3 regions of the Paenibacillus sp. FSL H3-0310 genome follow, and region 1 is predicted to be linked to each of the others. Evidence: predicted binding sites of a transcription regulator. Region 1 holds the regulator's gene; each other region holds the start of a gene.
What was found. Region 1 encodes Rex, which represses fermentation and respiration genes when NADH is low (regulators of the CRP and FNR family bind a similar motif). Its sites were predicted from a motif close to TTGTGAAATATTTCACAA; they were not measured.

Region 1 (10,308 bases):
GGTGTAACCACAGTGGTTAATAAATTCTTCAATATCGTACAGCCGGATTATGCTTTCTTTGGGCTGAAGGATGCTCAACAAGTTGCTGTGCTTCGCCGAATGGTGTCCGATCTTAATATGAATATCGAAATTATTCCTTGTCCGATCGTTCGTGAAGGGGATGGACTTGCACTCAGCTCACGTAACGTATTCTTGTCTCCAGAGGAGCGTAGTCAGGCATTGGTGTTATCTCGATCCTTACGTGAAGCACGTCAGTCTATTGAAGAAGGAAAAGTAACAACCGTTGCTGAAGTGCGGGAATTGTTGACATCGGTTATTTCCAGCTCCCCTCTAGCGGTGATTGATTATGCGGAGATCTTAACATTCCCTGATCTTGAAGGATTAGAGGATGAAGCTCTTTTATCAGAAGTGGATGGGGAAATTATAATAGCGCTCGCCGTGAAGTTTGGCAGAACACGCTTGATTGATAATAATGTATTTATTCCAAAGGAGGTTGCTGCACTTGTTTAGACATATGATGAAATCCAAAATTCACCGCGCAACAGTAACGGAAGCGAATTTGAACTATGTAGGCAGTATTACCATTGATGAGAGCTTGATGGAAGCCGCGGACATTCTTGAGAATGAAAAAGTTCAAATTGTGGATAACAATAATGGTTCGCGACTGGAAACCTATGTAATCCCTGGACCGCGCGGAAGCGGAGTGATCTGTCTTAATGGTGCCGCAGCTCGTCTTGTTCAGCCGGGCGATACAGTAATTATCATTTCGTATGCGATGTTGTCCTCAGAAGAACTGGAGTCACATAAGCCAACGGTGGTATTCGTGGATGAGAATAACAAACCAGTGAAGCTGGCTGATCATGAATTGCATGCTACAATCGCTTAATGTATGGACTTACGCCATGTAATGAATGGCAGGGATGAAAGACCCCGATCTCGCAGAAAATGAAGTCAGGCAAGCTGAACTGATTTCATCTTCAGTAAGGGGGGATCGCCCATGTTTCAACATTTGTTTGCTGAAATGAACAAGGTGCTTCAGGAGATCGTAACAGATTACCCTACAGCGGAGGGTGCCCGCCGGAACGAGCTTTTATGCAATTATAATATGCTGCATAGACTGAGCGACAAAGTGATGGATGAATGGCTCGCTTTTGCTGAGAAGCTTAGTTCCTTTCGCGAAAGTGCGGATTTTACAGCAGTGGTCGAAGAGGAAGTGCCGGAACAGGAAGCACCAGAGCTATGTATGGATTCCTTTGTAAGAGGTCAGGGGTATTATAAGCTGCTGATGTATGGAAAGTGTATTGATCAGTTTAAAGAAGTTATTGCGCAATACCCGGATAGCTTGGCTGCTCGATTATATTTAGCCATCTCTTATCTGCAGGAAGGTGACGGTGAGGCCGCTTGGGGTCATCTGAACCATATGCTGGGCTTGATACGGGAAACCAAGCTGAAAGCCATGGTTTATAATGCTTTAGGCTGCATACGAGCCTCACAGGAACGTTTCAATGAAGCGCAGGAATTATTTGATCTTGCTTTGCAGCATGACCCTGCGCTTCCGGAACCAAACGTTAACTTAGAGGTATGCCGCCGTCGTGGAGGGAAGCTGCATTTTGGAAATCAGCTGGTTTCCCTTTTGTAAAAGAATAACGGTTTTGGAAATTTCCATTCAAGCGATGCATCCCCTGAACCAGTGGTGTGCATCGCCTTTTTTCGCAACTTCTGTTATGCTGATTAAGAGTCTCAATTGAAAGGGAATAGAATTATAATGAAATTTGCCGTGCTTGATTTTGAAACAACAGGAACCCAATCCGTGGGTGAAATTATCCAGGTTGGCCTTGCAATTATAGAAGAAGACCGGTCCATCTCCCGGGTATATGGTTCCTATGTCAAGCCCGGAACGCCGATTCCTCCTTTTATAACAGGTCTGACGGGGATTACCGATGATGATGTTAAGGATGCGCCTGAGCTGGATGAGATGATGATGGAGCTTGTTCCGCTCTTGGATGATGTTGTGCTTGTAGGGCATAATGTCGCTTTCGACTTCCATTTTTTACAAAATGCTTTAGATCGTTGTGGTTATTTGCCATTTCAAGGGCGGATTTTGGATACGATTGATTTTCTGAAAATTTGCTTTCCTTCGCTCACATCTTATCAACTAGGCTCTGTCAGTGCTCATTTTGGAGTGACACATGATCGTCCGCATCAGGCAGATAGTGATGCACTTGCGACTGCTTTAGTGCTGCTGAAATGTCTGGAGGAGCTCTACGAGCTGCCGCTGCTTACGATCCAGAGACTCTGTGAGCTGTTTACCGAAGAGGATAGTGATCTGGGCTGGTACTTTGATGGTCTGCTGCGAGAGCGGGAAGCGGAAACGCTACAGCCCGAAGGTGATCTGACTTTCTATCGTCAATTAGCGCTTGCAGTAGGAGATTGGACGGAGTTAGCGCCACCTAGAGATGAGCATGCTGAGAATCCGCTAGCGAATTTATCTTTTACTGATTATATGGACGAAGTAACCAAACGACTTAAAGACACATTACCGCAGTATGAAAGCCGGGAAGCTCAGGATATTATGATCAATGAGGTGATGACGGCACTTGCCGAAGACAAACACCTACTGATCGAAGCGGGCACAGGAACCGGTAAATCGCTCGGTTATTTGTTGCCTGCCATTTATCAAAGCGTTCGCACCAATGAAAAAGTCATGGTCAGCACTCATACCATTAATCTGCAGGACCAATTGCGCGAGCGGGATATCCCTTTGTTAACGCAGGTAGTTCCTTTTCCGTTTAAAGCTGCTATTTTTAAGGGAAGAGGGCATTATTTGTGTCTGCGTAAGTTTGAGCATAAAATTAATAAGAAGGACTTTATAAGCCCAAGGGAAGATGCGCTTACTGCCGCTCAGATGATTGTATGGCTCACTCAAAGTGAATCAGGGGATGATGAAGAGCTGAATTTAAGCGGCCGGGGCGGTGACTTCTGGGAGACGGTGGCAAGCGATACCGATTCCTGTCTGGGCCGTTCTTGTCCTTGGTTCCGCAAATGTTATTATCATAGGGCCAAGCATGAAGCTGGGATTGCTGACGTGGTTATTACGAACCACTCCAAGCTATTCGCAGATGTTAAGGCTGGGCACCAGCTGCTTCCGGCTTACGAGCATCTTGTCATTGATGAAGCACATCATTTAGAAGATGTGGCTGGTAAACATCTTGGCATGCATATGAAGCATTTCACTGTGGCACACACGTTATCGCGACTGTATAAAGATAGCCGAAACGGACAGCTTCCTGCTCTGCGTCAGATATTACAGTCGTCAGGCAGTGAAGAGGCTTCAGAATGGAGCGGAGTCATCGATCGGATCTACCCGGATCTGCTTACCGTCAAAGAAACCTGGGATGCACTCAGCGACAAGCTGTTCAGCCTTTTGCCGGAACGCAGTGATGCAGGGGCAGGGGAAGCGGGACAACTGGTTATGCGGTTGATTCCCGCCCGTAAGCCGAAGGATTGGGATGAATTGGTTGCGCTAGAGAACACTATGAATCTGACGTTAAGCGACATCATCCGTAAGGGTGATAAAATGCTTAACGAGATGCGCGACCAGGAAAGCCAATCTTCAGCAGACAGTCTTGTTACTGATATTAGCGGTTTATTTAAGGATTTGGCTTCCATCCGTGAGCAAGTAAGATTCTTTATGGGGCTGAATGACGATAATGTAGTATATTGGCTGGAGGCAAATGGAAATTACCGCAGCAAATCACTGCAGATGTATGCCGTCCCTGTGGATGTTAGCAGCCAGCTTAAAGAGTTGTTCTTCGATAAGAAAAAAAGCATCGTGCTTACCTCGGCGACGCTGTCTGTAGATAAGTCTTTTCAATTTATGATTGATAATCTCGGACTTAACGAAGCTGCAGAAGAGGGACGTCTAATGACCTCACTCCTTCCATCTCCCTTTAAGTATCGCGAGCAGGCACTGCTAGTTATACCGCGTGATTTTCCTAGTGTGAAGGGGAGTGTGGGCGATGCTCGATTTGTCGATACACTCGTACAGTCATTATCGGAAGCTGCTAAAACAACACGTGGGCGGATGCTGGTTCTGTTTACTTCTTATAAAATGCTGCGTCAGGTATATGATCCGCTTAAAGAGGCTTTGGCCTCACAAGAGATTACGGTGCTTGGTCAAGGCGTGGAAGGTGGCAGCCGGAGCAAGCTGATCCGCCGCTTTCAGGACAGTGCAGCATCCGTATTGCTGGGGACGAGCAGCTTCTGGGAAGGTGTAGATATTCCAGGTGAAGCACTGACTTGCCTGGCCATCGTGAGACTTCCATTTCAACCGCCGAATCACCCGTTGGCGGAAGCGAAGTCGGAGTTATTACAGGCCCAGAAGAAGAATCCGTTCATGAAATTATCTGTTCCTCAAGCGGTTATTCGTTTTAAGCAGGGATTCGGAAGACTGGTTCGCACGGCGCAGGATCGCGGAATAGTTATTGTTTATGATACAAGGGTTATTGAATCTCATTACGGGAAGTATTTCCTTTATTCATTGCCTGGTCCCAAAATGGAGCATATGCTTACTGATCAAATGGTCCCTCGCATAGCGGAATGGCTAGAGGATGGCGGCGCTTCTTAAAACGCTCGTCTTCAGTTTAGCTCCTCCTTATCCTTAAGGGCGGTGTGTTACAGTACCGTCCTTAATAAGGAGAGGTAGACGTTTGAATATGGATTTTCACAAGAACATTACTATTTTTAGGAGGAAAAATATGAAATCGGATAAAATATCAGAAGCCGTTGTTCGCAGACTACCTGTGTACTTGCGTTTTTTGAATGATCTCCAGAATCGCGAAATATTAACAGTTTCCTCTCAGGAACTTGGACAAAAGCTTGATCTTAATCCCGCACAGATTCGTAAGGATTTAGCATATTTTGGTGACTTCGGCAGAAAAGGTATCGGATATGATGTAACGTATCTTATTGAGAAAATCCGTCATATCCTGAAGCTGGATCAACAGCTTAATGTAGCTTTAGTTGGAGCAGGTAATCTCGGACATGCCTTGTCTAATTACAATGCATATCTCAAAGATACTATGAAAATTACGGCTATATTTGATTCGTACGCTCCTAAGGTTGGACGTAAGATCAACTCCCTTACTGTGCAACCGATGGATGAACTAGGCAGCACAATTCGTGAGCAAGGTATTCGCATTGCCATTATTACCGTACCTGATTCAGAAGCTCAAAATGTAGCAGATATCCTCATTTCTTCTGGGATTGAAGCAATTTTGAACTTTGCCCCTGTGATTCTGAAGACACCACCGAATATCCGGGTGCATGCAGCTGATTTTACAACTGATCTGCAAAGTCTTGCTTATTACTTGCGGGATGGAAAGGAAGAAAGTGAACATGAACAACAATAAAACGATAATTAAGGGCGGGTATTTTCTGACTCCGGGAACGGATGAGCCGGTTCTGAGTGGATATATGACTATTGAAGATGATTTAATCACTTACATAGGAAAAGAAGAGCCTCAGATGGAAGCTGGAGTGCAAGTGGTTGATGGCAGCCGTCTGCTGTTCATGCCTGGACTTGTAAACACACATGGTCATGCGGCGATGTCTTTGCTGCGTGGATATGGAGATGATTTAGCGCTACAAGTGTGGCTTCAGGAGAAGATGTGGCCAATGGAGGAAAAGTTCTCCGGTGATGATGTATACTGGGGAACCTCCTTATCTGTATTGGAAATGCTGAAGGGTGGAACTACGACCTTCCTCGATATGTATGATCATATGGACCGAGTAGCCGAGGTAGCTGAGTTATCAGGTATCCGTTCCGTATTGATGCGTGGTGTGATCGGGTTATGTCCAGAGGATGTACAGAATCACAAGCTTGCGGAAGCGATTTCTTTTGCCCGTAACTGGCATGGAAAGGCTGACGGTAGAATTACTACTATGATCTCGCCACACGCCCCTTATACTTGCCCTCCGGACTTCCTGGTTAAGTTTGTGCAGGCAGCGCATGATCTGGATTTACCGATGCATACGCATATGTCCGAAACGAAACGTGAAGTGGAACAAAATGTGGCGGATTACGGGTTGCGTCCTGTAGCTCACTTAGAGAAGCTTGGCATGTTCACACGTCCCTCGATAGTTGCACATGGTGTTCATTTAAATGATGAAGAGATTGAGATCTTGGCTCGCCATAATGTGGGTGTATCTCATAATCCGGGCAGTAATTTGAAGCTGGCTAGCGGAGTGGCTCGGGTTACTGATCTTCTAAAAGCTGGTGTGAAGGTGTCTCTTGGCACGGATGGCGCGGCAAGCAACAATAACTTGGATATGTTTGAAGAGATGCGGCTTGCAGCTCTCATTCATAAGGGTGTCAGCGGTGATCCAACGGCTGTTCCAGCTCCAGAAGCTCTGCGTATGGCTACAGAATATGGCGCGCAATCCATCTTTTTAAATAATGTAGGCAGACTTGCTGTAGGGATGAAAGCAGATTTCATTGCTATTGATATCGATCAGCCACATTTGCTGCCACACACAGATCTGTTGTCTCATGCAGTTTACTCTGCTAGCGCTAAGGATGTTGAGCATGTGTGGGTGAATGGTAAACAGGTCATCAAGCATGGACAATGCTTAACCCTGGATGAGGAAGCTATCCGGCGTAAAGCGCAAGAAGCCTTCGAAGGTTTATTGAAGCGTTAAGTCTGGAGAATAACGAATAAATAATAGGCTGCGACTTTTTGCTTTTAGCAAAAGTTGCGGCCTTTTGTGTATTTTTAAGGCTGGGAAAGCTAGAAAATTATGAAATTTTGGATAAACGCGCGGGTGTGTTATATAATCAAAAAAGATATATTACTAGAAAGGGAGCTGTACCTTGAAGAAAAGGAAAAAATGGATCCTCCTGGGGTCAGTTCTGATTCTGCTCCTGGGGTTTGGACTTATCCAGTTCTATGCCTATATTATGAAAGATCAATGGAACGAGCGTGATATCGCTAAGGATGTTGCCAAAACCAGAGCGGGTCTAACAGAGGTAACCAAAGCACAAAAATCGGTTTGGGATGAAAATGCAGTGTACTGGGTATTAACTGGGAAAAATGAAGCCGGGACTGCTCTTATGGTCTGGGTCCGCTTTACGGTAGATGGAAAATTTGCTGAAGGCGACGACGCAGTGTTTGCTGAGGAACTAAGTAAAGGAACCTCGGAAGCCAAAATACGCGGCATTATCAAAGCTGATCTTCCGGACATAACGATTGAACGCTTGCTGCCGGGAGTATATAACGGAGAGTATGCTTGGCAGCTTTTTTATAAACAGAGCGGTCGGTATTATTATCAATTTTATCGCTTTTCGGATGGGTCCCGAATGGGCGAAGGTTACAGTTTACCTAAAAGTTAAGCTGAACATAAGGAAATTAAGGGTGGCATAGTAAACAAGCGAACTTTATTATAAGTTCGCTTGTTTACATTTATTTGATGTACAAAAGTGATATACTAAGTGATATACTGAATGGGTGGTTATCACCGAATATTCTCTTATATTCACATACGAAAATAGGCTGATTGATTAAAAATCAAGGCCGATTTTGTCGAAAGTGAGGAATTTATTTGGTATTGATGGAAATATTTAAAAAATTAAATTTTAAATATATTCACATTTATTTTGAAATTAGTATATACACCTGTGATATACTACTACTTGTAATTAGAACAGCAATAAGAGACTTCAGTCTCTCTGATGAGCTCTCAAGTAGCTATAAATTATTATAATGAGCTTTATATTTTGTCATCTTTGAGAGGAGGACGTTTCTTGAAATTACGTCTTGTACCTGTGCTGATAACGTCTCTACTGTCGGCTACTCTATTGTTTGGTGGCTTCTTTTTGTATCGTCAGTTTGCAATGCAGGAACCACTTCAGAAGATTGTATCTCAATATGAGGGCGTCAATAATTCTCATATCAGTATTAACCGCAATGAGGTCACTTTGAAACTTGATCTCCAGCCAGGCACGAAATTACGTGAACTGGTTCAGTACGTCTCCCAAGAAGGAAAATCGATGATTGATGGACGTACACTAAAACTTGATGTAGAACAGAACTCCAGTGAACTGCTGGATGAATACTGGGATAAAGCGATGTTCTCTGTAGCCGAAGCCATGGAGAGCCGTAAATATACACTTATACCCACAGAACTTGATGGACTCAAAGCGCAATATCCGCAATATAAAAATGTGATAGCCTCAACAGAAATTGATGACAATAATGTCTATGTAAGCTTGAGTAATGGAAAAGAAAGCAAATTTATTATTTTGCCGCGTAAACCTGCGACATTGGGGGTATGGAATAATGCCTAAATACCTTAAAGAAATTCTAATCGGATTTATTCCTGTCTTGTTTATTTTTATGGCTTTTCTAGGCATTAATATATTCCCGATTGTAATTGCTGCTGGGATGCTCACGGCGTTACTTATCATTGCTCATTTAAGAGGCGGACTTGCGGTAAATGCAGGTGCCGGGAAAAAACGCAAGAAGGATGGACCTTCAAAGCTTACTTTTGAAGAAATTGGCGGGCAAGACAATGCAAAGCAGGAGCTTCGTGAAGCGTTGGATTTTTTGATCCGGCATGAGGAAATCAGCAAATTCGGGATTCGGCCTTTGAAAGGGATTCTGCTTACAGGCCCTCCAGGAACAGGTAAGACCCTTATGGCTAGAGCAGCAGCACATTATACAAACTCTGTATTTGTGGCAGCATCAGGCAGTGAGTTTGTAGAAATGTACGTAGGTGTCGGTGCCGGCCGTATCCGCGATTTGTTTAAGGATGCCCGTACCCGCGCCCTTAAGGAAAACAAGCAAAGCGCTATTATTTTCATAGATGAAATTGACGTAATTGGCGGTAAGCGTGAGGGCGGACAGCAGCGAGAATATGATCAGACCTTGAATCAGCTGTTGACTGAGATGGACGGGATCTATAACAACGAAACACCACGCATTCTACTGGTAGCAGCCACTAACCGTAAAGAAATGCTTGATTCAGCATTGCTGCGTCCTGGCCGGTTTGACCGTCATATTCAAGTGGACATGCCTGATAAAAAAGGCCGCAGATCGATTCTCGAATTGCATGCCAAAAATAAGCCGCTTCATGCCAATGTGAACCTCGACAAAATTTCCGAAGAAGCCTATGGTTTTTCCGGTGCTCAGCTCGAAAGTGTTATGAATGAGGCAGCAATTTATATGATGCGTGAGGAATTGACAGAGGTTGAGCAGCGGCATCTGTCGATGGCGATTGACAAGGTTATGATGGGGGAAAAAACGGACAGAGAAACTAACCACGAAGAGAAAAAACGTGTGGCGATCCACGAATTGGGACATGCCATTATGGCAGAACTGCTTCGTCCGGGAAGTGTCAGTCAGGTTACGCTGACTCCGCGGGGGCAAGCCCTTGGTTATGTACGTCACAATCCTCAGCAAGAGCAGTATCTGTACACCAAAGATTATCTCGAAGATCAGATTATGATCGCACTTGGTGGAGCGGCTGCAGAAGAGATGTATTATGGCGGACGAAGCACAGGTTCACGTGGCGATTTTGATCAGGCCCTGAATATTGTCGAAACCATGATGAAATCCGGATTGACTTCGTTGGGTATTGCCAAGCTGGAAATGGTTACCACTGAAGAGCTTATGAAGGAAAACAGTAAAATATTGGACGAGTTGATGGTACGTACTCACGACCACCTTGAAAAGCAACGAAATGTATTTGATTACTCCCTTGACATTTTAATGAAGGAAGAAGTGCTCTCTGGAGAGCAATTTCGATGTCAATTTCGTGACAGCGTGCGTTTACCAGCATAAATATTTATGCTGGTTATTTTTTTTTACTTTTCAGGCATGCTAAGATATCATTATATGTCGGGCTTTATAAATTTTTGCGACAGACAAGGTACAATACAAAAGTATAGATACCTGAAAGGATGGAGACTTTTTTATGAATTTCAAGAAAATTGGTGTCATCGGCGGTGGCACAATGGGACAAGGGATTGCCGAAATGCTGGCAGCCAAGGGCCTGGATGTATTGCTGGTGGAGAAAACCCCTGAGAAACTGGACTACTCCTACGAAATGATCGAGACAAGTCTAGATAAGCAACTGGAGAAATGGGCGATCACTCAAGCTGAGAAGAAGCTGATTCTTAGCCGCATTCAAAAAGTGACACATTTCGCAGAGCTGAGCTCTTGTGACATGGTTATCGAAACAATCGTTGAGGATTTAGAAGAAAAGAAAAAAATATTAAATCAACTGGATCAAGTATGTCCAAACCACATT
Region 2 (10,308 bases), 1.1 Mb from region 1:
GAATGCCGTTACCAGCATACCTATTACAAACAAAACGGCAATCCAGATCGAAAAGGTAGAAGTAAACAGCACCGTAGCCAAAAACACCATGACGACCATGATCGGAGGATAAGCGACTCGCAAAAAATAATTTTGCAAACTTTCCACATCCCCAACGATCCGCGCAAGCAGATCCCCGCTTCGATTTTTGTTCAATATACCAGGCGTTAAAGGAATAAGCTTGGCAAAAAAGGATGTACGTAAACGGCTAAGCATGGAGAATGTCGCCCGGTGAGAATACAAGCGTTCTCCATAACGACTCGCCGCCCGAAGCAGACCCAGCAGTTTGACCATGGAGGTGAGTACAATTAAAGTATAAAGCGGTGGCGCAAATACCGTTTGCGAAATCAGATATCCGCTCGCAGAAAAGAGTGCCACACCGGCTATGCCGGCGATAAATCCACCCAAAATCGAAAGAATGATATCCTTGCGCTCCTGAATCATCGCCTTTGACAGAACAGCCAGTTCATTCATGAGGATATCCCCCCTTTCCGCTCTACATCAATCATCTCGGCATACTGAGGCAGGCGCTCCAGAAGCTCGTCATGTCGTCCCGAGTCCACCAACACTCCATTGTCCATAAACAAAATCTTGTCGGCTTGTTGAATCGTATATAATCGGTGAGCTACCGTAATCATTGTAGCCGTTTTTGCCAGTTTGGTTATGGAGCGTTGCAGTACCCGCTCGGTGTGCAAATCCAGTCCAACTGTGGGTTCATCAAACAAAATGATAGCAGGACGCTTCAAAAAAGCGCGTGCTAAGGCAAGCCGTTGCTTTTCCCCACCAGACAGTCCCCGGCCTCCTTCACCAACAAAGGTATCAAATCCATGCTCTAATTGGGCTGTAAGCGCAGCGAGTCCTGCTTCTTTCCCCGCCCGCTCAATTTCTGCTCTGGAGATGCTCCCACGAGCACCAATCGCAATATTTTCAGAAAATGTGCCTGCAAAAATATACGGATGCTGTGTAATGTAGCTAACATGTTCGAACCATTCGGTTTCATCGTATTGCGAGAGTGGACTTCCATTCACCAGAAGCGTTCCCGATTCTGGTTTCAGCAGACCGGCAATGAGATGTAGCAAAGTCGTTTTGCCGGAACCGCTTTTGCCAACAATGGCAATGTGTTCTCCTGGACTAAGCTGGATCCGCCCCGTCTTAAGCTCGAAAGAATCTGGAGCATACTGAAACCGGAGTTGGTCAATTACGATGGACGGCGGTATTAAAAGGTCTCCAGAATGGGTGAGTTCCAATTTGCTTATTCTGTCGGTCCTATCACCGACCTTATCCATGCTGTCGATCTCGTCGATTCCATCGGTTGTTAATGCTCCTTCAATGCCATTAGCATCCCTGCTCCCCCCTGCCGTTTCCTCAAGCATCTGTTCCACCTTACGAACCGCACCCATACTTGTCCGGCCACTGTGAAAGGCCGTTCCCGTATTCTTTAACAGGTTGTAAAACTCGGGAACGAGCAGCAAAACGAGAAAGGCGGTGTGGAACGTCATAGCTTTGAAAACGAGCAACTGGATGGCCAGTTCAAGAGCGACAATGCCAATGCTAAGCATTACGATCGATTCCAGCATGAAGGTATTCGTAAACGCAATCTTCAAAATGCCCATTGTGGCATCACGATAACCCAAGCTACTGCGCTCGATCTCCTGTTGCTGACGGTAAGCCCGTCCAAATATTTTCAATGTCACCAGTCCTTGAAGAGAATCCAGAAACGTCCCTGAGAACTCAGCCAGTTGCGCATATTTTTCTTCGGATTTGTTCTTCGTTTTCAACCCTACCAAAATCATGAACAGCGGGATGAACGGAGCAGTAAACAATAGAATGAAACCTGTGTTGGCATGTTGGATAAATGTAACAACCAAAATCAGAACCGGGATGATAGCAGCTTCCATCATACGCGGCATGTATTGGCTGAAATAACTATCGGCCTCATCCACAGCATCCAGAGCAACACTGACCTTTCCTCCCGTCTGTCCACGAAGGGTTGAAGGCATGGAGGCATGAGTCAAGTTTTGCAGCACGGCAGCGCGCATATTTGTCTTAGCAGTGGCAGCCATATGTAAGCCAACTATACCGTTTCCATAAGACAACAGTGTGCGCACAGCCATAACAGCTAGAAGTATGCCGAGCAACAGGATAACCGATGAAAATGAAGCTTTCTCGACAAAAATCCGTTGGACTGCTTCAGCAAGCAGTCCAGCCTGACTCACAATAGCTATACCAAGCGCTAGTGAAATGATTGCGAGGAGAGCCATGTTTTTCCTTTGTGAAGACATTTGTTGAGAAATCAGATTGGATTTCCTCTTCACAGATCACACCTCCTTTATCTATAGGCTTGTAGGGAAACCTCAAACATACCGTAATGGATTAATCAGCTTTATTTTTTCCCTTTAACATAATCCGCATCAAACAGGAAGAGTTTGAAGACCAGAATAAGGGATGGGATCAACAGGCATAGACCGCCGATAAACACAATAACTAACGCTAAGCCCATTGCCGGTGAAGTTGCACTGCTCTGAATCGTGATATACGGATCAAGAATATAAGGGTATTGCCCAATCCCATAAGCAAAAAAGGCACAGAAAAACTGCAACATGACGCATATAAAAGCTAATCCGTAACGGCGTCCGTTATATAATAGCCACATCGCGATCATGAAGAAAGCAACGGAAAGTGCCAGCAACCACCATAAATCCATCATATTTTGAAAATGCCGCTCATTGTGTTGACCCAAATAGATAAATGCTGTCAGTGCGAGGATTATCGTCGGTGTGCTCCAAAACAGGGCGTAGTTGCGCATCAGCTTCAACGCGGAATGATCCTCCGCCCGAGAAGCGTAAAATGTCAGAAATGAGCCGCTAATGAACAAAACGGACACGATTGCCAGTCCTACGATACTCCACGATAACGGATTGGTAAACAGCGCCCAGTAATCTAGAGAAACCGTTTCCCCCTGCTTCACGATAAAGCCGCCTTCAGACAAAGTTAGCGCCACTGACAACGATGCTGGAATAAGCAAACCTGTAGCTCCGTACAAAAAAAGATATACTATGTTTTTCTTGGAACCGTAATTTTCAAAAGCATAGAATGAACCGCGAATCGCAAGAAGAATCACCGCAATGCTTCCCGGAACAAGTAACGCGGAGCCATAATAATAGGCTGTGTCCGGAAAAAAACCGACGATGCCAATATAGAAAAAGATAAAAAATACATTTGTAATCTCCCATACGGGTGATAAATATCGGGAAATCAGACGATTAATGAGATGATCCTGCTTTGTTAAACGTGCATAAAAGGCGAAGAAGCCCGCTCCGAAATCAATGGAAGCTATAATTAAATAGCCGTACAAAAACAGCCAGAGCACCGAGATGCCAATCAATTCGTAACTCATCATTCAGTGCCCCCCTTTTCCGTAAATTGATTAGGATGATCCTTCATCCATTTCTCCATCTCAGCTTCTGCCGGATTATTGTTGAACAAGCGTCTCAGCACGATTACACACATACTGCCGAGTACGATGTACAAGAGCAATAAGGCGAAGAATATAATTCTTACATTCGGTGAAGACGTGGCAGCCTCCTCAACACGCATATATCCACGGATAATCCACGGCTGTCGGCCAATCTCTGCATAAAACCATCCCAGCTCAACAGCCAGAAAAGCGAGAGGGGCGCTCAGTGCGATGATGCGAAGCATCCACTTGTTAAGCTCATTACGCTTTTTCCAGAACACAAACAGAAAATATAGAAACGAAATCGCGAGCAGAGTAAATCCAATTCCGACCATTAAATCAAACAGATAATGAACGAGAAGCGGTGGCCATTCTTCCTTGGGGAATTCCTCGAGCCCCGTCACCTCTGCATTAAAGTCTCCAAAGGCCAGGAAGCTGAGCAGCTTCGGCAGATGAAGAGCCCCTAGAACTTCATGCTCTGCATTCAGCCATCCCAATAGCACCAAATCCACACTGCTGCTCGTCTCAAAATGCCACTCTGCCGCTGCAAGCTTCTCTGGCTGATGCTCGGCCAAAAACTTGGCAGACACATCACCGGCTAACGTGTTCAGCAAACCGAATAGTAAAACGACCGCCATCATGAGATTTAAAGATTTTTTGTGGTATGCGGACACACCTTTTCTCAGCATCGCGAAGGCTGCAATCCCGGCTAACAAGGCAGCTCCTGTCAAATAGGCCGAGCTTAATACATGGAACACTTTGGAGAACGTCGCCGTATTCAGCATCGCTTGCACCGGGTTAATCGCTGTGAATTGGCCTGCTTCCATGACAAAGCCTTCAGGTTGGTTCATGAATCCGTTCACCGTCGTAATAAAAACGGCAGACATGCCTGCCCCGGCGACAATCGGTATCGTCAGCAGCCAATGGATATACGGATTTTTGAACCGACCCCATGTATACAAATAAATGCCCAAGAAGATAGCTTCAAAGAAGAATGCGAAAACCTCCATGAATAACGGAAGTGCAATGACATTCCCAGCCAGTTTCATAAAATTCGGCCATACCAGGGCCAGTTGTAGTGAAATCGCTGTACCGGTCACGACACCAACCGCCACAGAAATGACAAATCCTCGAGACCACCGCTTTGCCATAAGTGTATAATGGGGGTCCTTCTTCCGAATCCCGATAAACTCTGCTATAGCGATCATTAGCGGTATACCGACGCCAATCGTCGCAAAAATAACGTGGAACCCGAGAGTCAAGCCTGTCACCAGCCTGCTCCATAGCACCGTATCAATTGCCATTCTTTACTGCTCCCTTCAAAACACTGTTCATTTTCTATGATTAGGCCTGCTAACTGTTGGCTGCATTCAATATCAGGTTTAGCAAGGTTCAGCGACATCGTTGCCTGTTCGTTTTAGTATGACGTTCATCGTTCTTTGCTATGTAAAAAGAGAAAAAATTCACAAAGCAAGAGTTGGCGAGCCCGATTTATCTGATACTGAGCAGTCAAAATTATAATGTGACCTAATAATTAAAATCATCTTATCTTAAATTGCAAGTAATTCAATCACAGATATCTCTTAATCCCTAAACGTTCAAGAAAGGGTCAAATCTTTCTGACAACTCAGTGAATAACACAAAAAGTACCCGAAGGAGCTATTGATTGATTAGTGCATATGTGATGTCACAAGTTCCCTCCTACTTCGATGCTGGCAAAAAAACGATATTTTCTCATTTTGAGCCGTAATATATCCCCCTTTTGCAACAAAAAAACACTGACTCAAATCATCAGTGTTTTTTGAATTAAAGCTAATTTCATCTTCGTCATGACAAATCTTGATCTGCCAATATCATTTAGTACGGCCGTAGAAAAAAGAATACCCATCTGACTTCCCAAGCTTAGTCGTCTCCGTTCCGTCCACTAGCTTGACCGCTTTCAGCAACGATATAATTTGCGTATGCATTAGCTTTGCATCAAATTTGTCCATCTCTCTGTTGTCACTATCCACGAGCAGATAGTCGGGCATTGGAATGAAACCAATCACCGGTATCCCTGCTTCAAATAAGGGCTGACTCTCTCCAAACTCAAACTTGTTATGTCCACGCAATAATACAGTACGTGTGCTATCTGTCTTTTCAATAGCCTTCAGCCAAATGGCTGCCATCATTTCATTGCCCGCATAGGTATATTCTGTACTTATTTGTCCAGTTGGACCATAGTGACCCGTATCATCGTCCTTCCACTCCATGCTGCCTAAATGCTCAATCGTAATTCCAGCTACAGCTTTTAAATGGCCATTCTTGCCATCCCACAGCTCTCGATGCCCCTCCATCCAGGTGGAAGTTGCCTGAGAGGACCCTTTGAACTCCGGTAATCTAAAATGCCCTGTCACAAAAGCAAATATCATCGTACGTTCCGGCTGCTCCTGCTGTAAGTAACGAATCATAGACAGCATGCCCACAGCGCCATTCTCCTCCACCACATTTATCCCATCCGTATGAGTATTTACGATAATTGCTTCGTCTTTATTCTTACCGTCAATTTTCACATAAAAGGATTCTGTTGGGGCATCTTTTTGTATTACCGCTTCTAAAATAACCGTACCTTCTTTATGCTCCTGAGCTGCCCTGATAACCTTTTGCCCTTCCGTTTCATTAACCCAGATCGCAGGGATTCCAGCATAATCGGTGGTAAAAGGCACATATTGCTCTTCAACCTTATCGTCAGATACCCCTTTCCAGACTAAAACAACAGCTTTTACGCCCTTTTCCTTCGCTTGCTCCAATTTAGCTTCTTTTAAAGCTGTAGTGAGGACTAGATCGCCTTCATTTGGGGTAATTTGGTTGTCCATTGGTGATGAATCCCGCATATTCATAACGATCCCACTTGGAAAATTTCTGAAATTCTCAATTTCAATGACAGCAATTTTTCCGCTGGCCTGGCCATATTCACCACGCTTCGTATACACCAGCTCCCCAGTTACACCTTTTTCGTCAGTTTCCCCGGAATAGGGAAAAGCTGAAGAGACATGAATTGCCTGCTGATCAATCATTAAAGCACTGTTCTTTTCTTCCCATCGGTCAAAAGTATAGCGATCACGATAAACTTGCAGCCCCATATCCGTTAGCTGCTGCTCCAGCCAAGCAATAAACTGATTGTGACCCTCAGAGCCGGTTGTACGGCTTCCAAAAGAATTCATTACTTCAATATCTTTGAGCATCACTGCTGCAGAATCCAATTTGCGTTCATCGATCGTCACTGTCGTATCAGCAGCTAATGCTACAGGTGTTGTAATAGGTTTCGCATAGACTCCAATACCCCAAAGTGCAGTAACGATAAGTGCAGCAATGCTGAATAACACTTTACGAACCACTAGAAACGGAGTAACTCTTCTGCTTACCTTTTGCCCCAAGAGTCCTCTCCATATGCCCGCTACGATCAGCAAGAGGATAGAAAGCGCAAGCAGCCAAAAATTTCTTGTGATTAAGAATAACCCTTCTGCCACCATCGCACTAATAAATACTACATGTAACTTCTCACGCTTCTTTAATAGTAAAAAAGAGATGCCTAATTCTGCTAACAAAAAGATAATGGTCACGATTGAGATTACCGTTTCTTCGCCAATGAATACCGTAGCACATAGTGCTAGGATCAAAAGCAGCACCACTGACAATCGTCTATATAAGATTTCTAACATGACGCCCTCCCATTTTAACTAACGATTATTTTGACATTACATTTGTAATGCCTTATGGTTTTAGCATATTGAAAATACTCATGAAAAACAATGAAACGAACATCAGAATGTACAAATGGAGGGGAAATGTCATCTCAAATCATGAATTATACAGTCCAAATACCTCTCAGCATCGTTCCAATAAAGAAACCAACCGTTTGACAAGAGAAGCCATCTGTACGGCATTAGTCTTCTTGATCCAGGAACAGCCTTTTGACAAAATCACCATCACCGATATTGTGAAGCGCGCAGGGGTTTCTCGAACAGCCTATTACAACAACTATTCCTCCAAGCAAGAGATCCTGGTGGATTTGGTCGATTCGCTTATTTTCGAAATTAATCAAAAACTCTTACCTTACACCAATGAATTAACAGGCAAAGCTAAAGAACCTCAAAAATTTATCAAAGTGCTTTTTGAAGTTATTTTTCAGCAGCGGAACATCTACAAAGCACTTCAGAGTGCAAAGTTTGATGATGTAATTCTGGATTGCTTGAATGAAATGATGCTTTCTACTGCTCATGACAAAAGCGACGAGAATGTGTACCGAATATACTTTAAAGCGGGGACCCTCTATAATGTTCTCCTTAAATGGATACAATCAGACTTTGCAAAATCCATTGACGAAATGACCAAAATTTGTCTTGAGGTATACCATACTCCAATGTCCCAGGAATAAGGTTTAAAAATCGTGTTTATAAATGAAAAAACAAAGAAACCACGGAACCAAGTTCGGCTCCGCAGTTTAATTATCAACCCTATTATTGAAATTGAATTTGTTTCATGTACTCTTTGAATGCCTCAGCGATTTCTTTGTATTTTGTATGATGCAGATAATGTGAACCTTCCATTGGGATCATTTTGCCCTGTGCGGATTGTTTGACTTGCTCCTCATGCAGCGGAATCCACTGTTTATTGTGCTCGTTGTTCGATTGAACGAAGAGAAGCAGCGGCAAGTCATTTGGCATTGTGAGTTTTTCTCCATTTTTGAAATTGGAACCGAGGTGGCCCAGTTCATTCATCAACGTTGGATTGGTCGCGACTTGATTCGAAATCAAACGCATCTGTTCTTTGGTATGCTCATCGAACGCAAGCGATTCATAGGGATCTCCGCTCACTTTTTGGACCAATCTCATTAGACCTGATTTTTGAAGAAATTTCATGGCGTTCAAAGGTAATTTGACATCCATTCCGGGTTGATTGGGAACGCTGCTATCGATGCCGACAAAAGCAAGAACTTCATCCGGATATGTGTTCACATAGGTCGCTCCGTAAAGTCCCGCGATGGAATGTCCCATTAGAATGTAACGGTCTAAACCCAGTTGCTGCACTGCTTCGTGAACCTCACTTACTATATTCTCAGTCGTTCTCTCCTTCTCGGTTTCATCGCTCAAACCATAACCGAAAGGCTCGACCACCACGACTTTATAATTAGGGGTAATTTCATCGATCAGCAATTTGAAATCAAGTGCAGGCGTCGGGGTTCCTTGTCCCGGTAGGAGTACAACCGTTTGTTCACCGCTGCCTTGAATAAGCACATTCATTTTTTTTCCATCCACATTGACATACTGGCCATACGATTCGATTTTCTTTTTCTCTACCCCATCGCTAATAGAATCAACGATAAAAACGATGCCCATGAACAACACGAGCGCCCCTACAATACCTCCGATTATTTTTAACCATAGGTTCCGTTTCTTGTGGCTCTTAGTCCCTGTTGTTTTTAATTCCACCTTATTTGCCACGTTCATCTCTTCCCTTCCTTGTCCCTGTATCTGAAGTGCCGCCTTGACGACATATTCAAAGTGTAATCAATCAAGATGTACCCTTCGTGACGACAATATGAACGGAATATGAACAAGTCAAAAAAAAGAGTTTTTAGATCAACATCAAATCGGAAATGAAATAATGTTATTGTCTTTTGCTCAAAAAGCAGCGCCTCTCATTTAGAGATCGCTGCTTTTTATTGTTTACTTCATTATATGTGTAGGTTCTCACTATTCTATTATTTCTCAGCACAAATCATGAACATTGGTGTTGACCGGTTTAAGACTTGCTGTTTCGCATCCAGTACTTTGGCGTTCAAATTCTCTTCAGCAAAAATATTAGCGAAGCCTTCTTTTTTGAGAGTCCGTATATCCCACTCGGGACGCCATTCTCTGGTCAGCGGCAATACAAGACTCAGACGGTCTGTCTCCTCTATGTCCTTATGATGCGGGAGTTCACCAAAGCCCTTATCTACATAGTTTTGCTGATCCTCTACTCGCTTTTGCTGCATCTCTTCGTCCCAGAGATGGCGATTCCAGTTGGCATCAAAAACCAGCAGCCGTCCCCCAGGCTTAAGTACTCTTCTCCACTCTTTGTAGGCTGACTGCGGATCGGTAAGGCTCCAGGTGACATTGCGGCACACGATCAGATCGAAGCTCTCCGCAGCAAAGTCAAGCTTGTGCGAATCCATCTTGCGGAAAGTAACGGTTACACCTTCCCGAATGGAGTGGGCACGTGCTTCTTCCAGCATATTGTCGGTACAATCGATCGCAGTAACCAGATGCCCGGCACTCGAAAGAATCACAGAGAAGAAGCCAGGACCGCAGCCAATATCTAGGACATGCAGTCTTTCCTTCTGCGGTGCATTAGTGAGAATAAGCTTCAGCCAGGCTTCCCGCTGGAATCCGTTGAGTTCCTTCTGAATGCCTTCGCTGTACAGCTCGGCTTCGCCTTCCCAATACATTTCCACCTCTTGTTGTATACCCATTTATCATTCACTCCTTCTTGGCAAGTATCATGAACCGGTTTACATTCTGGTAACCGTATTTCAAATAATCTAGCGGCATCGCACGGGCAGGGATAAAGTTCCGGTGAACATCTATGGTTCGGAACCCGGCCTGTTTCAGCGCTGTCTCGTCAGCTTCAGGCCGTAATACATTAACATATGGCAACTCGCTTAGCAGGCTTTTATCTTGACTGCTTCGCTGGCGGATTCTTTGTTCTGTGAGCAGAATCAGTGTCCAGGACAAGGCATACCAAAGTCTACGGAATACAGTCTTGCTCTCTTTATACAAATAGTTGCCGTC
Region 3 (10,308 bases), on a different contig from region 1:
TCAGGGATGAAGTTAGCTCCGATACCCTGGATTTTGTGAGGACCTGGTTTGCCTCCAGCCAAGATTGGGGAAGCAGCAGGCTCTACAGCATAGATCTTAATATCAGGATATTGGCTTTTCAGCACTTCACCCGCACCAGTGATCGTTCCGCCTGTTCCGATACCTGCAATAAAAGCATCCAAAGGACCGCCGATGGATTCAATAGCGTCAATAATTTCAGGTCCAGTAGTCTCACGGTGAATCTTCACGTTCGCTTTATTCTTGAATTGCTCGGATGGGAAATAGCTTGGGTTTTCTTTCAGAATTTCGTCTGCTTTCTTAACCGCACCATTCATACCTTCCGATCCTGGGGTCAGCACCAATTCCGCTCCATATGCGCGAAGGAGATTACGGCGCTCCAAGCTCATTGTTTCCGGCATTACGATAACTGCTTTATAACCTTTAGCAGCAGCTACAAGTGCCAGGCCGATACCAGTGTTACCACTAGTAGCTTCTACAATCGTACCTCCCGGTTTCAGTAGACCTTCACGCTCAGCTTCTTCCACGATGCTGATTGCAATCCGGTCTTTTACGCTTGATCCCGGGTTCTGATATTCCAATTTCAAATAAATATCTGCGGAGCCTTCCTGTGCCAGACGATTCAAACGAACGAGCGGAGTACCTCCGATCAATTCTGTTACGTTGTTAACGACTTTAGCCATGAGCAAAAACCTCCTTAGAATGATAAATGCGATATAAGAACGTAAATTATGACTTTATGCTTCTGTGTATGGAGTTTAAATTGTTGACCACCGTCAGTTATTTCCGACTAAAACGGTAGGGTTTACGTTAATATCATATTATCAATCTTGCAGGCTGTTGTCAATATTTATTGATACCTCATATTTATTGCGTAGATCGCTTTCCACCTGCTGCAAGGGAGGGGCTTGCTCCAAAGCCAGCTCTTGACGTACAAGCGCCCGAATTTCTTTCTGATCCGGCATTTCTGGAGAGTGAATACTCTCCAAGCGGATAATGGCGAAGTCTTCCCCTGTCTCGATTGGACCGGCTATATCACCCACATCCAATCCAGCGGCAGTCTTTAACATTCCCTCTGGCCAAAAAGGGTCATCTTCCTCTACTTTGCCTAAGCTGCCTCCGTGCTGCCGACTCTCATCATCAATAGACACTTCCCTAGCCAAATCAGCGAAATCCTCACCCTGTTCCAAGCGATCCATTACCTGCTGGCCTTTCTCATAGGATGAGACCTTGATCATAGAAAGCTGCATTTCCTTTTTTGGAATGAAGCGCTCGGCATTTTGCTCTAAATAAGCATCTATATCGGCATCACTGATTGTAATGCCCACCGTGGCTATCGCTTGTAAGGACAGACGATAAGCTGTCTCTGCGAACACTTCCTGACGAGATAATCCGAGCTGAGATTGCATTTGAGCATAATATTGCGCTTCTGATTCGTACCCAACTATAGTGCGTGCCAGTTCCTGCTTAACCTCATCGTCTGTCACGGTAATTCCTAATGCCTTAGCTTCCATGTTCACGACAATATGGTTAAGCATACTGATTAACACTTCTTCTCCATGCTTTTTTTTGAGCTCATCCATCCACTGCTGATCCGTTATCGGTTGTCCGCCTGCAGTCGCTACATCCGGTGATTCATTGTCTGTTGTATCTCCTTTAAGAAGGGCCATGGCGCGCAAACTCCAGAATAATAGACCCCCGAGCATTAAAGTTGCAACAGCTAGAATAATAACCGTATTGCGAAGTGCACGTTCCTGTCTCGTCATCATCCCAATACCCTACGAATTCGCTTGTTCTAAAATGACCTGTAAATCGTCCTTATTGAAAACATAAGCCTCATTGCAAAAATGGCATACGACTTCAGCCTGTTCATCTTCTGCAATTAATCTCTCCAGTTCATCCCGTCCTAAGCTAACCAATGTCTGCTCTACCCGCTCACGCGAACACTGACAAGCAAAGTTAATATCCAGTTCATCCATAACCACTGCATCCGGCAACAGGTAGCGCAGCATTTCTTCTGGCTCCAGCCCCTGATCGAGAAGCGCTGTTACAGAAGGCATCGCCCCTACAGCTTTTTCAATCTCTGTGATCTCCGCATCAGTCAGACCAGGAAGAAGCTGAACAATAAATCCTCCAGCCACAATTACTGACTCATCGGTATCTACCAGTACACCTAGGCCGACCGCAGCTGGAGTTTGCTCAGAAACCGCAAAATAATAGGTAAAATCATCGCCAAGCTCCCCGGAGATAATAGGAATACTACCTCTGTACGGCTCTTTCATACCTAAATCTTTTATAACATCAATGAACCCTTCAGTTCCCACCGCTCCAGCTACATCCAGCTTCCCCATGCTATTGCTCGGTAAATGAATGTGAGGATTATGCACATAACCACGCACTTCTCCCAATGCATTGGATTCTGCAACGATTTGTCCGATCGGTCCATTCCCTTTAACCATAATACTCAGCTTCTCACTACCCTTGAGCATAGCGCCCATCATGGCTGCAGCGGTAACTGTACGTCCCATTGCGGCTGTAGCCGTTGGATACGTATCGTGTCTGCGTCTCAGTTCTTCAACCAATTCAGTTGTGCGGACAGCAAACGCTCTCACTTTACCATTAAGAGCCGTGCCGCGGATTAGTCGATCCTTCTTTTTTTCCATTGGGTGCATAGCCCTCCTATCTCTTCGCCTTTTAGGCTTCTTTATCTTTATTGGTTACGATCGTAAATAATTCTTAATCCTTCTAGCGTTAACATAGGATTTACTTCATCGATACAGTCCGTTTCACCCGCAATTAGCGAGGCGAGGCCTCCGGTCGAAATAACCTTCAGTTCGGGAGCGTTCATCTCGACTTTAATTCGTTTAACAATGCCCTCAACCTGACCCGCATAACCAAAAATAATCCCGGCCTGCATCGCGTGCACCGTATTACGTCCGATGACCTTTTTAGGCTTTTCCAATTCAATTCGCGGCAGCTTAGATGCCCGCTGGTATAATGCCTCTGTTGAAATGCCTAGGCCGGGGACAATCGCCCCACCAAGATAATTAGCACCTGCATCAATGCAATCAAAAGTCGTAGCCGTACCAAAATCAACAACGACAAGTGGACATTTGTATTGTTCAATCGCAGCAACTGCATTAACAATCCGGTCTGCGCCAATTTCACGCGGATTCTCATAACGTAAGTTAAGCCCCGTCTTAATCCCTGGTCCAACAATCAATGGGTCTTTCCCTATATATTTAATACACATATCCTCAATAGTCTTAACCAGTGGCGGAACAACCGAAGATATAATTACACCTTCAACGTCTTTGACAGATATACCTGACATGTGAAAAAGATTGTGTATCATTACTCCATATTCATCCACGGTCGATTGACGCGCAGTACTTAGCCGAAAATGATGCAGCAAATCGCGTTTTCTATATACACCGAGAACAATATTGGTATTACCGATATCGACAGCAAGCATCATGACAAAGGCCCTTCCTTCTTGGCATTAAGGTCTAGACTGATATCCAGACTGGAGAAGGAGTACGTAAGGCGCCCGACAGAAATCACATCCACACCCGTTTCAGCAATCCCGCGTAAGGTTTCTAACGATACATTGCCAGAAGCCTCTGTCTTAACATGCGGAGCTTTCGATTTAATCCTAGCCACGGCTTGCTTCATCATATCGTTAGACATGTTATCGAGCATTATAATATCAGCACCTGCTGCCAGCGCCTCTTCGACTTGCTCTAAATTCTCGGTCTCCACTTCGATGCTCATCGTATGCGGGATGTTCTTCCGGGCACGACCTACAGCCTGCCGAATACCACCCGCGCCTTTGATATGATTATCCTTGATCATAACTGCATCATATAAGCCAAAACGGTGATTATAGCCTCCACCAATACGAACAGCATATTTCTCTAGCATCCGGTGACCTGGTGTAGTCTTACGTGTGTCCACTAGACGAGTCGGTAATCCCTCCAGCACCTGCACGAAAGAAGCTGTACGTGATGCCACACCCGAAAGACGCTGCATCAAGTTAAGCGCAAGCCGCTCACCTGTTAGAATCGCATGTGTGCTGCCCTCAACCTCAATAATTACTGTGCCTTTGGTTACAGCTTGGCCTTCTTCGACAAGGGCTGTAAAACTAAGTGCCGGATCCACAATTTCAAAGACCAGCTCTGCAATTGGAATGCCACAAATTATCCCGTCTTCCTTGGCATGAATAATCCCTTTGGACTCATGGCCCACTGGAATCGTCATCTGCGTGGTTACATCTCCGGAACCAACATCTTCCCGCAACCAAGCCTTGATAGATTGTACTAGTTCTTCATTGTAACCATTAAACATCATCGCTTAATTCCTCCACTATTCCCAGTTCGCGAATTTGAAGCAGGTGCTTACGCCACTGATCATCATCCCGCTGCGGATAATCCTCACGGTAATGCGCCCCACGGCTCTCTTCCCGTGCCAGAGCAGACTCTGTCACAAGCAAACAGCAGGTCAGCATATTAGCAAATTCATATTCCTCACGTTTGGACAAAGCTGATCCAAAGATTGGCAGCTGTCGTTTTAATTCATCTAGTCCTTTAAGTAACATCTCTTCGTTACGACGCAGTCCAGCATATCGAACCATAATCTTCTGTAGCTTCAAACGACGTTCCACAATGGCTTGAGTTGGCGAATCTACACGTCCCTCGTTACTGTTAACCGATAAAACATCACGGTCCAGCGGGGAAAGCTCATGAATCCGATCAATAATACGCTGTCCGAATACAATGGCCTCAGATAATGAATTACTAGCTAAACGGTTAGCGCCATGCAGGCCTGTGGAGGAAACCTCTCCGCAAGCAAACAGACGTGGGATGGTGCTCTCTCCATTCAGACCGGTCTTAATCCCCCCCATCATATAATGCGCAGCGGGAGCCACTGGGATCCAATCACTTGTAATATCCAGTCCATAGCCCATACATGTCTCAAATATTGTGGGAAACCGATGCTTCACCATCTCTGGAGATTCATGTGTAATATCCAAATAAACGAACGTTGATTTAGTATGTTCCATTTCACTTACAATAGCTCGTGCTACAATATCCCGCGGAGCTAGCTCAAGCAGGTCATGATAACGTTCCATGAACCGTTCTCCATTAATATTGCGCAAGACTGCTCCTTCCCCACGCACAGCTTCGGAGATTAAAAATCTAGGAGCTCCCGGGTAACTAAGTGCTGTAGGATGAAATTGAATAAATTCCATATCTCGTATATGAGCCCCAGCGCGATAGGCGATAGCTACTCCATCTCCTGTAGCTACTTCTGGGTTGGTAGTGTATCGATATAATTGTCCTGCTCCACCAGAGCACAAAATGGTCGCATTCCCTTGCAGGAACAACCTTCCACCACCGGGCCGTTGCAATAATGCGCCTACACATTCTCCACCTTCAGTGATGAGATCGATAACATAATGATCATCCCAGACCTCAATATTCTCATGTTCGGCTACCTGTTCCGCCAATGCACGAACAATCTCATAACCTGTAGCATCCCCATTAGCATGCAAAATACGGCGGTGGCTGTGCGCACCTTCCTGAGTCAAAGCCAGTACCCCATCTTCCTTATCAAACAGAGTTCCTAAGCGAATTAACTCATGAACGCCTTCCGGCCCTTCATTAACAAGTGCATCGACAGCTGTTGAGGAGCAAAGACCTGCTCCGGCCATTAAGGTATCCTGCCGGTGGTAAGCAGGGGAATCATCCTCAGCTATAACAGCTGCGATCCCCCCCTGTGCATAGCGAGTATTACTTTCCATTACTGATTTCTTTGTGATCATTATGACACGCCGATCTTCACTGGCTTTAATAGCTGTGAATAACCCGGCAATCCCTGAACCAATAACAATACAATCTGTCTTTACCGTAGGAATATCCCGAAGATCAAAATCAACCAAATATTGTGGAATCATGACCGCTTTTCACCTGTTTCAACGAAAGAGTAGCGCATGCTACCGGACTTGTAGCATGCGCTCTAGGGATGTTCTGGCTTTGTCGGCGACAGCAGGCGGTACATAGATTTGTGGCTTCATCGTCTCCAGGCATTTCACCAGTTTTTTTAGATTATTAACTTTCATATTAGGACAAACAAGAAATTTGGTAGCAAAATGGAATTCTTTATCTGGACTATCCTTACGAAGCTGATATCCGGTACCATCTTCCGTTCCAACGATAAATTGCTTACGATCCGATTTCCGGCAATACTCCAGAATTGATGTAGTGCTGCCTACATAGTCACCCATGGCGACTACTTCAGGACGACACTCTGGATGAACTACAAATTCCGCATCTGGATATTTTGCTCTCATTTCTACTACATCTTTGACGGTCAACATGTCGTGAGTGTTGCAATAGCCTTCCCAAATAATCAGCTTCTTGCCCGTCTGATCTTGTACATATTGACCAAGATTCTTATCTGGGACCCAAATAATCTCTTCGGCGTCAAGGGATTCGATTACTTTTACAGCATTAGCAGAGGTACAACAAATATCGGTTTCTGCTTTAATCTCGGCGGACGAGTTGATATAAGTGACTACTTTAGCATTTGGATGTTGAGCTTTTAGCTTACGCAAACCGTCTACATTGACCATATCTGCCATTGGACAGCCTGCACGTTCATCAGGAATAAGGACGGTTTTGTTCGGGGCTAGAATTTTTGCACTTTCCCCCATGAAATGAACACCGCAGAATACAATAACTTCTGCATCTGTCTCTGCAGCCTTCTGAGCGAGTAAAAAAGAGTCGCCCCGGAAATCGGCAACCTCCTGAATTTCATCACGTTGATAATAATGAGCTAAAATGATTGCGTTTCGTTCCTTTTTAAGCTGTTCAAGACGTATACGAAGTTCTCGATTCTGTTCCTGCTTGCGCTCAAGCGCCAGAGCTTCCACCGATTGTTCTCCCCCTTAAATCCTCGCGGCTTTTCGCCGACATGATGTTATCAAATGGCATGCGCCATCATGGTGAAAAAATGAACATGCTGATATAAATAGTAAGTAATATTAATCACTAATGTACACAACGTTCCAGCCTCTGTCAATGTAACTGGACAGGCTTTAAGGCATAGAATCCCTTAAAAATTAAAATAAAAAATCCGGAGAACAGTTACGTTCTCCGGATAAATTTACATCATATGAATGGTGGACCCAATTAGGTAAGGCTAGTGCCCCCACCTTTATTGTCATCACCGGAACCGTCATTACCCTCAGAATCAGGGTTATTCGGGATATCCTTCGACAGGTCAGGAAGTGTGGACTGTTCATCCTCAGGCTTGCCTTGAATGCGAACTCGTACATCACCGATATTGTCGATGACAGGCTCGCCAACTTCATGGGCAACACCTTCGCCACCCTCTGGTTTACCATCCTCGGAAAGGAATCCTTGTTCAATCAGTTGTGTGATCTGATCAAGCTCAAGTGTTTCTTTCTCAAGTAATGTATTGGCAATCAAGTGCATTTCTTTGGAGTGTTTGATCAACAGATCTTTACAACGTTCGTAACTCGAAGTAATAAAGTTCTGCATTTCCTGATCAATCTCATAAGCAATGGAGTCACTGTAATTCTGTTCATGCCCAATATCACGACCCAAGAATACTTGACCTTGAGAAGATCCGAACTGCATAGGTCCAAGCTTATCGCTCATACCATACTCCATAATCATGGCACGTACGATGCGCGTAGCCTGTTGGAAGTCACTGTATGCACCCGTACCGATCTCACCAATAAACAATTCTTCAGCAACACGTCCACCAAGTAATCCAGTAACCTTATCCAAAAGCTCCTGCTTGGTAACGATCATCCGATCTTCCTTCGGAAGCATAATAACATATCCGCCTGCACGTCCGCGTGGGATAATAGTAACTTTATGCACCATATCGGCGTGCTCAAGGAAGTAACCAGCAATAGTATGGCCTGCTTCATGATAAGCTACAATACGTTTCTCGCGGTCACTGATCACACGGCTGCGTTTCTCAGTACCTACGATAACACGGTCAATAGCTTCATCCACTTCAATCATGGAAATATCTTTACGGTTACGACGTGCAGCTAGCAAAGCTGCCTCATTCAGCAGATTCTCCAGATCAGCACCTGTGAATCCGGTTGTGCGTTTAGCAACAACATCCAGTCTTACATCTTTCGTAAGCGGTTTGTTACGAGCGTGAACCTTAAGTACAGCTTCACGGCCTTTCACATCAGGACGGTCAACCGTAATTTGACGGTCAAAACGTCCTGGACGAAGCAATGCCGGATCAAGTATATCAGCGCGGTTAGTCGCCGCTACAATAATAATGCCTTCGTTACCACCGAATCCATCCATCTCAACCAGCAATTGGTTAAGCGTCTGTTCACGCTCGTCATGTCCGCCACCAAGACCGGCACCACGCTGACGACCCACAGCATCAATTTCATCAATGAAGATAATACATGGAGCATTCTTCTTAGCATTCTCGAACAAATCACGTACCCGAGAAGCACCGACACCCACGAACATTTCCACAAAGTCAGAACCGGAAATACTAAAGAAAGGTACGCCAGCTTCACCTGCTACCGCACGGGCAAGCAATGTTTTACCTGTTCCCGGAGGACCTACAAGCAATACGCCCTTAGGAATACGTGCGCCGACAGCTGCAAATTTGCGTGGATCTTTTAGGAACTCAACGACTTCGACAAGCTCTTGCTTCTCTTCGTCCGCCCCTGCTACATCCTCAAAGCTGATTTTCTTCTTCTCTTCATTATATAACCGAGCCTTGCTCTTGCCGAAATTCATGACTTTACCGCCGCCACCTTGCGCCTGGTTAAACAGGAAGAAGAACAAGATGAACATAATTACCAGTGGGATAATTGAAGAAAGGAATGTCAGCCAAATGCTGGTACCTTCCATTTTCTTCTGAGTTAATTCAATCCCATTAACATCACTGGCTTGAATCAGTTCATTGATAGCGGCATCTGTAGGAGGAATATATGTGGAGAAGCTTTTCGATTTAGTATCGGCAGGCAGCTCTCTATACTCACCTGTGACCAGAAAGGCATTACCCTCAAACTGAACCGTCAAATCCTTCACATTGTTGTTCTTGATCTCCTGCCGTAACTCGTCGTATCTAGGGAAATCGGCGGCTTCATTTCCATTGCTCACAAACTGGACAATACCCACCACGACTAAAAATAAAATCAAATAAAAACCAGAATTCCGGATGAACCGATTCATCCCCTACCTCCTCTCACAACACTCAAGTTATTGTACCATAGCCTCTTGGGACACCTCAAATAAAGGAAGTTGTGGGTATCCGATCCGTATGATCGAGGCAGTCCTTAGTTCAATTGGAATAAATCTCAGGTTTCAGTACTCCAACATATGGGAGGTTCCGATACCGCTCGGCATAATCCAATCCGTAGCCTACTACAAATTCGTCAGGTAACACGAAGCCTGTGTAGCTGGCTTCAAGATTAACAGTGCGGCCTGATGGTTTATCAAACAAGGTAACCACAGAGATAGTAGCAGCATTCCGGTTGCGGAGCAACTCAATTAAATAGCTGAGTGTAAGACCACTGTCAATAATATCTTCAACGATCAAGATATCGCGGCCTTCTACCGATACATCCAAATCCTTAATAATTTTGACTACTCCAGAGGACTTGGTGGATGCTCCATAGCTGGACACTGCCATGAAATCCATCTCAACAGGTACTGTAATGGCTTTAACCAAATCTGCCATAAATATAAACGCACCTTTTAGTACACAAATTACTAAAGGGGTACGACCTGCGTATTCTTCGCTCAGTGTTCGACCGAGCTCCTTAATTTTCTGCTGAAGTTCCTCTTCGGTGATCAATACTTCTTGAATATCGTTTTGCAACTTGCGAAACCTCCTAAGTTATACTATGAAAGACTTACTTCGACCATTACGTGACTTCGTGGTCATCCAGCTCTGCCAGAGACAATAGAAGTACGGAGGTCGTGTGCCGCCCTACTGCGGCATGCATCGAGCGTCTTACGCCCGGAATCCAGACGATATTGCCCAAACCATCACAAACGAGGGGAATCAATGACCGTTCGGAAGCAGGTATTTTATCATCAATATAAATATCTTTTACCTTTTTGCTTCCGTTTAATCCCATGATCCTTATGGTATCTCCAGGCAATCGGGATCGTATCGTCAGTGGAAAGACCAGTTCATCACGGTCAAACCAAGCCGACATCTTCCCATAATCCTCCCCCTGTACAAAAAAGTTTTCTCTCTCCAGTACCG

Region 2: a site for Rex is predicted at 4,948-4,965, ahead of MHH63_RS12330 (cytochrome ubiquinol oxidase subunit I). Genes of this name have one in related genera too.
Region 3: a site for Rex is predicted at 7,023-7,040, ahead of nadA (quinolinate synthase NadA). Genes of this name have one in related genera too.

Annotation. Positions count from the first base shown of each region.
Region 1 covers NZ_JBBODC010000001.1:1,591,767-1,602,074, forward strand. Annotated here, with positions in the region: gene panC (pantoate--beta-alanine ligase) at 1-510, shown strand, start outside; gene panD (aspartate 1-decarboxylase) at 503-886, shown strand; gene MHH63_RS07165 (tetratricopeptide repeat protein) at 998-1,639, shown strand; gene dinG (ATP-dependent DNA helicase DinG) at 1,766-4,627, shown strand; gene MHH63_RS07175 (redox-sensing transcriptional repressor Rex) at 4,758-5,411, shown strand; gene MHH63_RS07180 (amidohydrolase) at 5,398-6,699, shown strand; gene MHH63_RS07185 (cell wall elongation regulator TseB-like domain-containing protein) at 6,872-7,390, shown strand; gene MHH63_RS07190 (hypothetical protein) at 7,802-8,344, shown strand; gene MHH63_RS07195 (AAA family ATPase) at 8,337-9,839, shown strand; gene MHH63_RS07200 (3-hydroxyacyl-CoA dehydrogenase family protein) at 9,973-10,308, shown strand, end outside.
Region 2 covers NZ_JBBODC010000001.1:2,714,348-2,724,655, forward strand. Annotated here, with positions in the region: gene cydC (thiol reductant ABC exporter subunit CydC) at 1-513, opposite strand, end outside; gene cydD (thiol reductant ABC exporter subunit CydD) at 510-2,354, opposite strand; gene MHH63_RS12325 (cytochrome d ubiquinol oxidase subunit II) at 2,423-3,439, opposite strand; gene MHH63_RS12330 (cytochrome ubiquinol oxidase subunit I) at 3,436-4,800, opposite strand; gene MHH63_RS12335 (hypothetical protein) at 5,350-7,197, opposite strand; gene MHH63_RS12340 (TetR/AcrR family transcriptional regulator) at 7,305-7,913, shown strand; gene MHH63_RS12345 (alpha/beta fold hydrolase) at 7,996-8,985, opposite strand; gene MHH63_RS12350 (class I SAM-dependent methyltransferase) at 9,240-9,989, opposite strand; gene MHH63_RS12355 (class I SAM-dependent methyltransferase) at 9,997-10,308, opposite strand, start outside.
Region 3 covers NZ_JBBODC010000002.1:980,696-991,003, forward strand. Annotated here, with positions in the region: gene cysK (cysteine synthase A) at 1-701, opposite strand, end outside; gene MHH63_RS23775 (peptidylprolyl isomerase) at 843-1,787, opposite strand; gene hslO (Hsp33 family molecular chaperone HslO) at 1,797-2,681, opposite strand; gene MHH63_RS23785 (type III pantothenate kinase) at 2,729-3,496, opposite strand; gene nadC (carboxylating nicotinate-nucleotide diphosphorylase) at 3,493-4,368, opposite strand; gene nadB (L-aspartate oxidase) at 4,358-5,974, opposite strand; gene nadA (quinolinate synthase NadA) at 6,014-6,952, opposite strand; gene ftsH (ATP-dependent zinc metalloprotease FtsH) at 7,212-9,266, opposite strand; gene hpt (hypoxanthine phosphoribosyltransferase) at 9,376-9,915, opposite strand; gene tilS (tRNA lysidine(34) synthetase TilS) at 9,962-10,308, opposite strand, start outside.